Regions from separate parts of the Paraburkholderia sp. UCT2 genome, predicted to be linked through region 1. Evidence: riboswitches for the same ligand, from Rfam matches in the RefSeq annotation. Region 1 holds a riboswitch; the other holds the start of a gene.
The links. Region 1 has a riboswitch for thiamine pyrophosphate ahead of thiC (phosphomethylpyrimidine synthase ThiC). Riboswitches for the same ligand answer to the same signal wherever they lie in the genome.

Region 1 (6,895 bases):
TGCATGAAACCTTCCAAGGATAGAGCGCCTTACCGGCGCGTCAAGCCGGGAAAGTACGGGCGGGGTATGCGCGGTGGAGGGCGATACGCGCGGAAAAACGACTCATGAAGAAGCGCGCGCGCCGGCAGTTGAAGTGCCGGCGCGTGCACGCTCCGCGACGAAAGAGGACAGGTCAATGCGAGTGGCCGCCCCCATGACCGCCCCCATGACCGCCCCAATGGCCGCCCCAATAACCGCCAATGCCGATCGCAATCGACGGTCCGTAGTAGGCGGGGTAGCCGTAATAAGCGGGATAAGGATAAGCCGGCGGCGGATAGTAGGCGGGATAAACCGGCGGCGCCGCATACACGGGCGCGGGGACCGCATAACCGGGCGGCATGTCTTGCGGTGCGACCTGCATTTGCGCCTGGGCTTGAGGCGGCTGCTGTTGATCGGTCGCCGGCGCGGTTTGGTCGGCTGTGGTCGCGGGCGCGGTCGAATAGTACGACGGGTAATAGCCGGCGGGATAGTAGCCGGCGGGGTAATAGCAGCCTGCAAAAAAGAGACTCGAGGCGAGCACGCAAATCGCGGTGGCGGGACGCGCGAATCTCGCGGAAAAACCGGACGAATCGCGTGGCGTCGAGAGGCGCACCACGCAACGATGGGTGACGACGCGGGACTTCATGGCGCGCTCCTCGATGAACCGATGCCGCCTTGCGCGACGTCGTTATGAGGAGCTTACGCTCTTGCCGCGGCAGCGCTGTGGCAAAACCGCAACCGCATATTTCAGCCTATTCCCACGTGCGTTGTCGGGACGAGGGCGCACCGCATCCGCCGCCCTCGGCAGTCCGGATCGTGGTCCGAAAAAATGGTTTGCTGTCCTGTATGAATCGTTAGACGCGTCATCGGACGCAACGCTCACTTGCCGCTCACTTGCCGACCTGGTTACCGATGACGCCGCCTACCGCCGCGCCGCCCAACGTCGACAAGCCGCTGCCACCGATCGCCGCGCCAGCGGCGCCGCCGACACCCGCGCCGATCGCGGTATCGCGTGTGCGTGGGGACATGTCGCCGCATGCCGCGAGACCCGCGACAAGTGAAAGGGCGGCTGCGACCGTACCAAGACGAGTACCGAGATGACGGATCGATTTCATGATGCTGACTCCGCTCGTTGTTGGAAACAGATGTTTCCTTCTCTCAGCACACAACGTGCCTGCTCGATGCGGTGGAAAAGAAAAGCCCGCCATGCCGGCGGGCTTCGATACTGCACTGCTGGTTCGCGCGAATCGCGCAACCCGCTTATTGCCGCTGATAAATCTCCGCGCCTTGCTTCATGAACTCGATCGACTTTACCTCCATGCCTTTCTTCAGCGCTTCGTCGTCGGTGACGCCTTGTTGCGCGGCGAACTCGCGTACGTCCTGGGTGATCTTCATCGAGCAGAAGTGCGGGCCGCACATCGAGCAGAAATGCGCGACCTTGGCCGAATCCTTCGGCAGCGTTTCGTCGTGGAATTCGCGCGCCTTGTCCGGGTCGAGACCGAGATTGAACTGGTCTTCCCAGCGGAATTCGAAGCGCGCCTTCGACAGCGCGTTGTCGCGCACCTGCGCACCCGGATGACCCTTCGCGAGATCGGCGGCATGCGCGGCGAGCTTGTACGTGATGATGCCGGTCTTCACGTCGTCCTTGTTCGGCAGACCGAGGTGTTCCTTCGGCGTCACGTAGCACAGCATCGCGGTGCCGAACCAGCCGATCATCGCGGCGCCAATGCCCGACGTGATGTGGTCGTAGCCCGGCGCGATGTCGGTGGTCAGCGGCCCGAGCGTGTAGAACGGCGCTTCGTCGCACCAGTCGAGCTGCAGGTCCATGTTCTCCTTGATCAGCTGCATCGGCACATGGCCCGGACCTTCGATCATCACCTGCACGTCGTGCTTCCACGCGATCTGCGTGAGTTCGCCGAGCGTCTTCAGCTCGCCCAGTTGCGCTTCGTCGTTCGCGTCGTAGATCGAGCCGGGACGCAGGCCGTCGCCGAGCGAGAAGGCCACGTCGTAGGCCTTCATGATTTCGCAGATATCTTCGAAATGCTCGTACAGGAAGCTTTCCTTGTGATGCGCGAGACACCACTTCGCCATGATCGAGCCGCCGCGCGACACGATGCCGGTCATCCGGTTCGCCGTGAGCGGCACATATTGCAGACGCACGCCCGCGTGGATCGTGAAGTAGTCGACGCCTTGCTCGGCCTGCTCGATCAGCGTGTCGCGGAAGATTTCCCAGGTGAGGTCTTCAGCCTTGCCGTTGACCTTTTCGAGCGCCTGATAGATCGGCACCGTGCCGATCGGCACCGGGCTGTTGCGGATGATCCATTCGCGCGTTTCATGAATGTGCTTGCCGGTCGACAGATCCATCACCGTGTCGCCGCCCCAGCGGATCGCCCACGTCATCTTGTCGACTTCCTCGCCGATCGACGATGTCACCGCCGAGTTGCCGATGTTCGCATTGACCTTCACGAGGAAGTTGCGGCCGATGATCATCGGCTCGCTTTCCGGGTGATTGATGTTGTTCGGGATGATCGCGCGGCCGCGCGCGATTTCCTCGCGCACGAATTCCGCGGTGATTTCGGTGAGGCCGTTCGGACCGAACGCGCTCGCGCCGAATGCCTGGCCGGGGTGCTGACGGCCCATCATCGCGGCGAGCTTCGCGCCGTTCGGGCCGCTCGTCTTCAAGGTCTCGAGGTACTCGGCACGGCGCTGGTTTTCGCGAATCGCGATGTATTCCATTTCCGGCGTGATGATGCCTTGCTTCGCGTAGTGCATCTGCGTCACGTTCCTGCCGGCAATTGCACGGCGCGGCGTGCGATGCAGTCCCGGAAAACGCAGCTGCGCGGTGGCCGGATCGGCGGCGCGCTCGCGGCTGAAGCTGCTCGACAGACCGGTCAGCGGCTCGGTGTCGCCGCGCTCCTCGATCCACGCCTCGCGCAGCGCGGGCAGACCCGCGCGGATGTCGATCCTGGCGTCCGGGTCGGAGTAGGCGCCCGACGTGTCGTACACGTAGATCGGCGGATTCTTTTCGCCGCCGAAGCTGTCGGGCGTGTCGGCCTGCGAGATTTCGCGCATCGGCACGCGGATGTCGGGGCGCGAGCCGGTCACGTAGACCTTGCGCGAATTCGGCAACGGCGCGACGGCGGCCTCGTCCACGTGGGCTTCGGCGGAAATAAACTTCGGGTTGGCGTTCATGTAAGTCTCCGTACAAAGTGGGGCGGCTAAGCAGGAGACCGAGATGGAAGTAGTCGGAAATCGCGGAGAGGTGAGGCCCTTGAGGCTGGAGCGAAATCCGTACGCTTCCCTGCGCTGGCATTATCCAGATCAGGTTCAAAGGGTATTTCTCACCCACGCAACACGGACCTCCAGCTCCGCGCTACGCAGGACCCCCGCGTTAGCAGCGCACACGATACACCGGCCGCCCGCGGTTTGGCAACCTGTCTGAATGACTCAAAAAAAACTGGTCCGGATGAAACCAGACATCTCCTATGCTTGATTCGAGACCGCATCAGACAGGGCAACTTACAGCGAGGGAACGGCCGCCTTACAGTGAAAAATCGTCGGCGGCTTCAGGCTGATACAGGATTTTGTCGAGCTTGAGCACTTTCTGATCGCCGCTGGGTGGCGTGAAGCGGATGCTCTCGCCGCGGCGCGCGCCGAGCAGCGCGAGGCCTGCCGGCGAGAACACGTTCAGGCGCCCTTGCGCGAAATCGGCGTTGGGCGGATAGACGACGGTCCACGTCATCTGTTCGCCGCTCGCCGTGTCGCTCAGCGTGGCTTGCGAGTTCATCGTGACGACGTCGGCGGGGATGTCGTGCGAGTCGACGATCACCGCGCGTTCGAGCACATCGTCGAGCATGTGCTGCAACTTGGCGTCGGTGGCCGCGTATTTCTCGAGGCGCATCACGTCGAGTTCGGTCAGGTAGCAGGTTTTGATCTTCTTCATCATCAGGACTCCGGATAAGGCGGTCATGGATGGCCGCGTGCAACGACCCATGGGGTGGTCGGCGGATGAGTGGACGAATGGGAGAGCCCGGTGCCCGGCGACGCGGCCCTGGGTATTGGCGGGCTGCGTCAGCGAGGGCGCCGGGCGGCGTGAAGCGGGACCGTTCGGGACGTCTCGCCGGGGCCGTGCGACGCGACGCCCGCGCGCGCGCACTCGCCTGCGCGGCATGGGCGCAAGCGGGCGAGAGCACGGAAAGTCGGACGACGCAGAGCAGTCACGGGCAAAACGACCAGGTGTTGGGGAACAGCGATCGAGAGGTGCCGGGCGACAGAGCGTGAGGCCGCGCGGCAGCAGCGAGACGAAAGTTTGATGTTAGCACGCTGTCTCACGCAGCTCCGTTTGCGACGTCGCGCCCGTCGATTGGCCGTTTTTGTGCGGTGCGAGAAGAAAGCGGTGTGGTCCGCATTGCGTTCAAGCCAGTCAGAGGATTGCCGTTAAACAAAGTGCAGCGAAGGCCGCACTCCGGCGAAGCGATTCGCGGGATGGCGCGTGAATGGCGCGAGGCGACTCGCGCCGATTGACAAAGAGGTGCACATGAAAGCGGAAAGCAGGCGGTGGCGAACGTTCGGTCGCACAGTCGCGGGGGTGGCATTGCTTGCCGCGCCGCTGGCGGCGCCGGCGGCATCGACGGTGACGGGCGGCGTGATCCGGTTCGTGGGGATGATCGTTGCGCCGCCGATGCAGATCAGCGTGGATACGGCGCCCCCTGGCGTCGCCGTCGGTAGCGCGAGCGTGGCGGGTCAGCGCTTCTCGCGCACGGTGACGTTCAGCGCGCCGCCGGGCGTCGTCAGCGGGGCCGATGTCGCGCTCGAAGTGAACGGCGGCACGCAGTCGCGCGATCTGGTGGCGGCGCGTTTCGTCGATGGCACAGGGCGCGTCGCGACGGCCCGCGACGGCCACTACGCGGTCGATCGCGCGGGCGGCGTGCTGTCGCTGAACGCGAAGCGCACCGATACGGACACGCGCGTGACGGTGGTGGTCAGTTACGACTGAGTCGCGGGCGAGCTTTGGCTGGCTCATCCCGCGCCGGAAAAAAATTAAAAGAGGCTTGTCATAACCGGCCGCGCGGCTCGACAAACGTGCAGATTACAATCGGAGCACGTCATGTCGACCGCGCACAATCGCTCGATACTTCAGCGCTTTACGACTTTTTCGACGCCCGCCGTCGGCCTCGCGCTTTTTCTGCTGAGCGGTTCTGGCATCAGTGCGGCCGACGCGGCCGGGCCCCTATGCGCCACGCACAGCCCCGCGCACCGCGTCGCGCTCGTCGAGCTGTACAGCAGCGAGGGCTGCGATAGCTGCCCGCCCGCCGACCGCTGGCTCAGTCAATGGAAAAGCGACGGCACCGCGCACGGCATCGTGCCGCTCGCGCTGCACGTCGACTACTGGAACAGCCTCGGCTGGACCGACCGCTTTTCCCAGCATCGCTTCACCGAACGTCAGCAAACGCTGACGCGTCTCGCGGGCGCGCACACGCTCTATACGCCGGAAGTGTTCGTCGCCGGCCGCGAGCTGCGCGACTGGTCGCAACGCGACAGTTTCGAGCGCCGCATCGACGAGCTCGTCGCCGAACCCGCCCAGGCGAGCGTCGCACTTGCGCTGAGCCCGCGTGCGCCCGGCGCGTTCGATGTCGATGCGCAGTTCAGCACGACGGCAGCCGCCGCCACGGGTGCGTTGAGCGCCTATCTCGCGATCTATGAGAACGCGCTGACGACGCAGGTCGGCGCGGGCGAAAACCGCGGCGCGACGCTGCATCACGAGCGCGTCGTGCGCGCCTGGTTCGGGCCGGTGCCCCTCGTCTCCGGTCACGCGCGGATTCATCAGGACATCGATGTACACGCTGCGAGCGTCGATGCGCAAGCCGATCCGAGCGCCAACGCCGCCGACCGCTTCGGCGTGGTCGCGTTCGTCGAAAGCGACGCGAGCGGCGACGTGCTGCAAGCGACCGACCTTCCCGCGTGCCGTTGATCGACCTCGCGCGCGCCGCATTCACTACCGCTGCTCGAGGAGAGCCCCATGTCCACACCCCACGCCCTGCGCCCCAGCGCACCCGCCGCGCCCGCCGCGCCGAAGCGCGGCGTCATTCATCCGCTGTGGCTGCGCATCACGCATTGGCTGAATGCGCTCGCGGCGATCGTGATGATGCTGTCTGGCTGGCGCATCTACGACGCGTCGCCGATCTTCCCGGCGTTCAGCTTTCCGACCGCGATCACACTGGGCGGCTGGCTCGGCGGCGCGCTGCAATGGCACTTCGCGGCGATGTGGCTGCTGGTGTTCAACGGCCTCGTGTATGTCGCGCTGAATCTCGCGAGCGGGCGCTTCGTGCGCAAGTACCTGCCGCTGACGCCGCGCGCGGTACTGCGCGATTTCGTCGCCGCGTTGCGCGGGAAGCTGTCGCATGGCGATCTGCGCGTCTACAACGCGGTGCAGAAATTCGCCTACCTGTTCGCGATCGCCGATCTGATCGTGCTCGTGCTATCGGGGCTCGCGATCTGGAAGTCGGTGCAGTTTCCGCTGCTGCGCGAACTGATGGGCGGCTACGACAACGCGCGCATCGTGCACTTCAGCGCGATGTCGCTGCTGGCCGCGTTTCTCGCCGTGCATCTGGCGATGGTCGCGCTCGTGCCGCGCTCGTTGCTCGCGATGTTGCGCGGACGTTGAGCCCGCGGCTGCCCACGCGCATGCTCACGCTCATGAAATCGCAACGCGAATTCCAAACGGATACCGAATCATGAACAAGCCGATAGAGAAACCAGCGGACCCATCCACACATCGTGTGAGCCACAAGCTCGACCGCGCGTCGATCCTGCTCGATGCGAAGCGCGAACTGGCGATGCCGTCGCGGCGCCTGTTCGGCAAGCAGCTCCTGACGCT
Region 2 (6,895 bases), on a different contig from region 1:
TATGCACGTCTTCCTGGCCGAGGTGCACGCCGTATGCGCCCGCCTCGAGCGCCGCCAGCCAGTGATCGTTGATGAACACCTGCGCGTCGTGCGCGCGGCCGGCCGCCACGCAGCGCGCGATTTCGCGTTTCAGCTCGTCGGCGGGTTCGGCCGACTTGCGGCGCAACTGCACCGTCTTCACGCCAAAGCCGACCACCCGTTCGACCCAGTCCGCGGTCGGCAACACCGGATACAGGCCGAGCCTTGCCGGGCAGCGCGGGAACGCCTTGGCGGGTGCCGCCGGCAGGTCGGTAAGGCGCGGAAAGCGAGCGAGGTCGGCCGGGAAAGCATCGTCGGCGCGGGTCTCGTCGCCATCGCGCCACGCGAGCGCGAGCACCAGCGCGTCGTGCGGATCGAAACCGCAGTCGAGGAACGCGGCAAGCGCGGGAATCCAGTCTTCCGCCAGATGGCCTTCGAGGCCATACTTCTCGCCGCCCAGATGCAGCGTCGCGCGGTTTTCCGCGGCGACGATCACGCCCGCACCCCGCGTCAGCCAGCGCGCGATTTGCTCGCCGTGCTGCTGTGCGTCGGCGGTCACGATCAGGTCGCCACCGTTCGGTTCGTCGGGTGCGATCAGGCAGATGCGCCACGGCGCGTGCGTCGGCGGCCAGTCGCCGAGACGCGCGCGGATGCGCTCGGCGGCTTCGATGAGTTCGTCGGCCGTCGGCCAGAACAGATCGCGGTCCTTCAGCGTCAACGACTGAGTCATGCGGCACCTCCATCCTGATGCCAGAACGGCATGCCGATCACCGGCGTGCTCGCGTGCGCGCTCTCGCGCTCGGCCATCGGGCCCGCGAGATACGCTTGCCGACCCGCCTCGACGCCCAGCGCGAACGCGCGCGCCATCGCGTCGGGGTGCGTCGCCTGCGACACGGCCGTGTTCAGCAGCACGCCGTCGAAGCCCCACTCCATCACCTGGGCCGCATGCGACGGCACGCCGAGCCCGGCGTCGACGATCAGCGGCACGTCCGGCAGCCGCTCGCGCAACACGCGCAGCCCGTATGGATTGATCACGCCCTTGCCGGTGCCGATCGGCGCGCCCCACGGCATCAGCGCCTCGCAGCCGGCGTCGAGCAGACGGCGGCCGATCACCAGATCTTCGGTGCAGTACGGCAGCACCTTGAAGCCATCCTTGACGAGCCGCGCGGCGGCTTCGATCAGGCCGACCGGGTCGGGCTGCAGTGTGTAGTCGTCGCCGATCAGTTCGAGCTTGATCCACTCGGTCTCGAAGATTTCGCGCGCCATGTGCGCGGTTGTCACCGCTTCACCGACGCTCAGGCAACCCGCCGTGTTCGGCAAGAGCGGCACGCCATGGCGCTTGAGCAGATCGAAGAAGCCGGCTTCGGCGTGGCCCTCGTTCATCTGACGGCGCAGCGCGACCGTCACCATGCCGGGGCGCGCGGCGTCGATCGAATCGGACAGCGATTGCAGCGACGGATAGCGCGATGTGCCGAGCAGCACGCGGCTTGCAAAAGTTTGACCGTATAGCGTCAGCGCGTCGGCGGTCTCGTGAGAAGTCATTTGCATCATCCTGGTTTGCCCTCGCGGCTAGAACCGACCGCGTTGCGGCAATGGGTTTTCGGCGACGGTTGTTGCGTTCGGTAAGCGACAGGCTGGCGCGGTCGCGCTCAGCCGCCCGCGACCGGCTGCACGACGTCGAGCCGGTCGCCCGTTTGCAACGCGCGCGCCGCATGCTGCGCACGCGCGACGAAATCGCCGTTGAGCGCGACCGCGAACGGCGGACGCGCGCCAAAGGCGGCGAGCGCATCGGCGACAGTCGCGCCCTCGGGCAGCGACAACGGCTTCTGATTGATATGAATGTCCATGGTGTTCGAATACGGTTCAATCGATGGCGCAAGCGGCATCGCGCGCGGCACGTTGGCCGCTACGCTCGGGCCGGCTCGCGCGCGAAATGCTGCTGGAACAGCTCGCTCCAGCGTGAGTCGCGCCGCCAGCCGGCGAATGCGTCGGCATCACCGACGCGGCCGTCGAGCAGCGCGCTCGCGAAGCGCACGGCTTCGTCGGCGACTTCGGGCGCGATCATGTAGCCGTGCCGGTACAGGCCGTTCACGCGCAGCGTGCGCGCGCCGTCCCACAGCAGCGCAGGACGATGATCGGGCAAGGTCGGCCGGCACTGCGAATTCAGCTCGAGAATGCGCGCCTCGCCGAAGCCCGGGTGCACCGAAAACGCCGCGCTCAGCAACTCGAGCGCCGAACGCACGCTGACGGGCGACATGTCCTCGCCCTCCACCTCGGTCGCGCCGATCACGTAGAGGCCGTTCTGCTTCGGCGCGATATACAGCGGGTAACGCGGATGCAGTAGCCGCACCGGGCGCGTCAGCTGCAGGTGAGGCGCATGCACGCGCGCAACTTCGCCGCGGATGCCGCGCAGCGTCGGCAGCACCGGCTTCGCGCCGAGCCCGCGGCAATCGATGGTGACGCCGGCCTCGGGCAGCGACGCGTCGTCGATCGGCGTGTTCCAGTGCGTGTCGACGCCGCGCTCGGCAAGCCCGGCCGCGAGCGCGGACAGCACCTGGCGGTTGTCGAGCTGGCCTTCTCGCGGCAGCAGCCAGCCTTGGCTGAAGCGGCCGGCCAACGCGGGTTCGGCGGCGCCGAGCTGCGCACCCGCCAACGCGACGAAGCCGCCGTCGAGCAACTCGGCCGGCGCGTTCGCACGCACGCGCCGCTCGAATAGCGGCGCCTCGGTGCGATCCGCGTGATGCCAGACGACGAGCGTGCCGTTGCGCTGGAAAAACACCGGCTCCGGCAGTTCGGCAAGCACGCGCGGCCAGCTTTCGAGCGAACTCGCGCCAAGCCGCGTGATCAGCAGCTCGGCGCTCGCGGCCTCTGCCAGCGGCGCGAGCATCGCGGCGGCGACCCACGCGGCAGCCTGCGAACCGGTGGCATCGCCGCGCTCGTAGAGCGCCACGCGATGCCCGTCGCCAGCGAGGCGCCACGCGACCAGCCGGCCGCACAGGCCGCCGCCGAGCACGGCGAAATCGGGTCGGGCGGGACGGTTCATCGCGCGCGCTCCGTTCGACTGCGGTGGGCAAAACCAGAACGGCACGGCTCGCCCGAGGCGGCGTGACGAAGGGAAAAATGCATGTCTGAAGAATAGGCGGTCATCGAGTCCTTTCCGTACGGCCAAAAACGCACGTACCCAGGACGAAACCGGCGGGTGAAGCCGGCCGGTCGCGACGCGCACATGTGAGCTGCGCTCGCCGCCCGGCGGGGAATGGAAGACGGTTGCTTCCGGAAACTTCCCGCGCCGGTATTACCCGGATCGGGTGCAAAGGGTCTCTCTCAGCCTCGCCGCCCCGGCATGAAAGTCATGCCGCCTGTGGGCGAAGCACCCCTGTTTCGTCGAAGGTCATTAGACCATAAAAGGCGCGGCGCCCGCAAACCAGCGCTCCACGGTCGCCACCCCAATTTTGATCTGGCACCGTCTATCGAGATGCCGGTGCGAAGCGGCCCGGCGCTCTGGCACAATGCCGTGACCGGTGCCGCAAAAACGCGGCGCGCGCGGCGCTCGTGGCCGCATGCGTGGCGGCGGCACCCCAGCGGATGCCGGCCCCGAAAATTAATTTTCGCTTAAGGGCGTCACGCCAGAATCGGGCGCCAGTCCGGACGCGCGTTCATCGAGCGTGATGGTGCGATGCCCGGCCAGGTATCGCAGACCCGCGGCAGCCACGCCCTCGCAAAGGGGCCTGCAGTTCGCGGGATCGCCCGACATGGGTCAACCAGATTGGACCCGTACGCCGGAATGGCACTTCGGGTCAGCACTTCATCAGGACGCTCATGACACCACATACTTCCGCCAGCCCCGCGCTGCCGCCCGACGAAAAGGTCTCCGCGTGGACCCTGATCAAGCCCTACTGGGTTTCCGAGGAACGAGGCATCGCGTGGGGGCTGCTCGTCACGATCATCGTGATGAACCTGCTCGTCGTCTGGATCAACGTGCGCCTGAATAGCTGGAGCAGGGACTTCTACAACGCGCTGCAGGCGAAGAACGTCCACGACTTCCCGCACCTGCTGATGATCTTTACCGGACTCGCGTTCGGTTTCATCATCCTCGCCGTGTACGGACGCTATCTGCGCCAGATGCTCGGCTTCCGCTGGCGCCAGTGGCTGACCACCCGCTACCTGAACGAGTGGCTCAACGACAGCGCGTTCTACCGCATCGAGCGCGACCGCCTCGCCGACAACCCCGACCAGCGGATCAGCGACGACCTGCAGTCGTTCGCGACCACCACGCTGTCGCTAACGCTCGATCTGCTGTCGACCGTCGTCACGCTCGTGTCGTTCATCACGATCCTGTGGTCGCTCGCGGGCGCGTTGAGCATCTCGCTCGGCGGCATGCCGCTGCAGATCCCCGGCTACATGGTGTGGGCCGCCGCGCTGTATGCGGTGGTCGGCTCGCTCATCACGCAGAAGGTCGGCCATCCGCTCGTGTCGATCAACTATCAGGCGCAGAAAGTCGAGGCCGATTTCCGTTTCGGCTTGATCCGGCTGCGTGAGAATGCCGAGCAGATCGCGTTCTACAACGGCATGGAAACCGAGAAGACGAACGCGCGCACGCTGTTCGGCCGCATCCGCGACAACTGGTGGCAGGTGATGAAGTACACGAAGCGCCTCACCTTCGTGCTGAGCTTCTACGGCCAGATCGCGATCATTTTCCCGATCGTCGTCGCCTCGCCGCGCTACTTCGCGGGCGCGTTCACGTTCGGCGTGCTGATGCAGATTTCGAGCGCGTTCGGCACGGTCAGCGATTCGTTCTCGTGGTTCATCAACAGTTATACGAGCCTCGTCGAATGGCGCGCGACCGTGAACCGGTTGCGCGAATTCAAGCGCGTCGTGCATTCGCCGCGTCTGAAGGAATCGGTGTCGCCTGCCACGGAACATGGCGGCATCAATCTGCATTTCGTCGACAGCAACACGCTTACCACCGACAGCCTCCAGCTCGCGCTGCCCAATGGCAACCCACTGTCGCGCATCCGCGATATCGCGATCCGGCCGGGCTCGCGCTGGCTCGTGCGCGGTCCGTCGGGCGCCGGCAAGAGCACGCTGATGCGCGCGCTCGCGGGCCTGTGGCCGTTCGGCGACGGCTCGATCGACGCACCGGTCAACGCGCGCATGATGTTCATCCCGCAGGTCAGCTACATGCCGATCGGCACGCTGAAGGCGGCGCTCGCGTATCCGTCGGCGGCGGACACCTATGGCGACGACGAATGCCGCGACGCGCTCATCACCTGCCATCTGTCGGAATACGCGGACCGTCTGCAGGAAACGGCGCACTGGACTCGCGTGCTGTCGCCGGGTGAGCAGCAGCGCTTCGCCGCCGCGCGCGTGCTGCTGCACAAGCCGGACTACCTGTTCCTCGACGAAGCGACCAGCGCGCTCGACGCGGAAAACGAGTCGCGGCTCTATCGGCTGTTCACCGAGCGGTTGCCGAAGGCTGCGATCGTCAGCGTCGCGCATCGCGAATCGCTCGCAGCGTTCCATGACGAAACGCTCGACGTCGAGCGTTCTGTCGAAGCGGTAGCGGCGTGAGCGACGCGAGCGGCGCTCACGTCAGCGAAGCGCACGGCACCGCCGCTCGCGTCGTGCTGATCACCGGCGCCGGTTCCGGCATCGGCGCGGCGCTCGCACGGCGCCTCGCGGCGCCGCATACGTCGTTGATGCTGCACGCGCGCGGCGCAGACGACGCCTCCCGTCGACGGCTCGTGCAGGTTGCCGCCGACTGCACGGCAAGCGGCGCACGCTGCGCGACCGTGTTCGGCGACCTCGCCGAGCGCGGCGCGGCGGAGCACGTGATCCATCAGACGCTGGCGAGCTTCGGCGCACTCGATCAACTGGTCGCGAACGCCGGCCATGCGCAGCGCCAAACGCTGGCCGCGCTCGATCCCGACACCTTCGGCGCCGCCTTCGCCGCGATGCCAGCCGCCTTCGCCGCGCTCGTGCGGCGCGCGATGCCCGCGCTCGAAACATCGAAGCGCGGTCGCGTGGTCGCCTTGAGTTCGTTCGTCGCGCATCGCTATCGCGCGGATGCGCCATTCGCCGCGACGGCGGCCGCGAAAGCGGCACTCGAAGCGCTTGCGAAAACGGCGGCCGCGGAGCTCGCGCCGCTCGGCGTGACCGTCAATTGCGTGGCGCCGGGCTACACGCGCAAGGATCGCGGCCCAAGCGCCGACAACGCGGCCGTGTGGGCGCACGCCGCCGAAGCCACGCCGCTCGGTCATGTTGCCGAACCGGACGACGTCGCCGCGCTGATCGCATTCCTGCTGTCCGACGCGGCACGCCACATCACCGGCCAGGTGATTCACATCGATGGCGGCTTGACGCTCGGTTAAGCCTCGCCTGCGCGCCGGCACCTCCGGGCGCAACATCCGGAAAGACACGAGAAGAATTCGAAAGCATTTGCGGAGCGCGCAAGCTGTTCCGCGCTTTGAAAATGCCTGCGAGCAGCGACGATAGTCGTACGGGCCGCGCCATGCGCCGGCCGTCGTTGATGTCAGTCACGTCTTTCATCGCAACCGCTCTTCGGACTCCTCGCCCATGTCATTCGCTCGCCGTGTTTCACCTTTGCTCCCGTCTTTGCTCCCGCGCATCGCGCTCGCCTGCGGCGCGGCGCTGCTGCTCACTAACGCCGTCGATGCCGCGCAAACGACCGAGCCGAACCAACCCGCCGATATCTGCGCGGCGCTCACGCACATCGTCGATGCGAGCGATTTCCGGCGACTGCCAAACGAGACCGCCGCGCAACTGCCGGGCGTCTCCAATACGGACGATTGCCGCGCCAGCCTGCGCTCGTACGACTGCCACTGGCGCGCGCACTGGCAAGCCGACGGCGTCATCA

Region 2: another riboswitch for thiamine pyrophosphate. It lies ahead of F6X39_RS12470 (FAD-dependent oxidoreductase); the one in region 1 lies ahead of thiC (phosphomethylpyrimidine synthase ThiC).

What each region holds. Positions count from the first base shown of each region.
Region 1 is NZ_VZQO01000002.1:283,222-290,116, reverse strand. It holds gene F6X39_RS02990 (hypothetical protein) at 173-664, opposite strand; gene F6X39_RS02985 (glycine zipper 2TM domain-containing protein) at 909-1,133, opposite strand; gene thiC (phosphomethylpyrimidine synthase ThiC) at 1,279-3,210, opposite strand; TPP riboswitch at 3,299-3,416, opposite strand; gene F6X39_RS02975 (GreA/GreB family elongation factor) at 3,560-3,964, opposite strand; gene F6X39_RS02970 (hypothetical protein) at 4,556-5,014, shown strand; gene F6X39_RS02965 (DUF1223 domain-containing protein) at 5,126-5,989, shown strand; gene F6X39_RS02960 (cytochrome b/b6 domain-containing protein) at 6,038-6,682, shown strand; gene F6X39_RS02955 (molybdopterin-dependent oxidoreductase) at 6,753-6,895, shown strand, end outside.
Region 2 is NZ_VZQO01000012.1:78,273-85,167, reverse strand. It holds gene thiE (thiamine phosphate synthase) at 1-748, opposite strand, end outside; gene F6X39_RS12480 (thiazole synthase) at 745-1,560, opposite strand; gene thiS (sulfur carrier protein ThiS) at 1,668-1,865, opposite strand; gene F6X39_RS12470 (FAD-dependent oxidoreductase) at 1,925-3,061, opposite strand; TPP riboswitch at 3,283-3,406, opposite strand; gene F6X39_RS12465 (ABC transporter ATP-binding protein/permease) at 3,838-5,589, shown strand; gene F6X39_RS12460 (SDR family NAD(P)-dependent oxidoreductase) at 5,586-6,389, shown strand; gene F6X39_RS12455 (hypothetical protein) at 6,595-6,895, shown strand, end outside.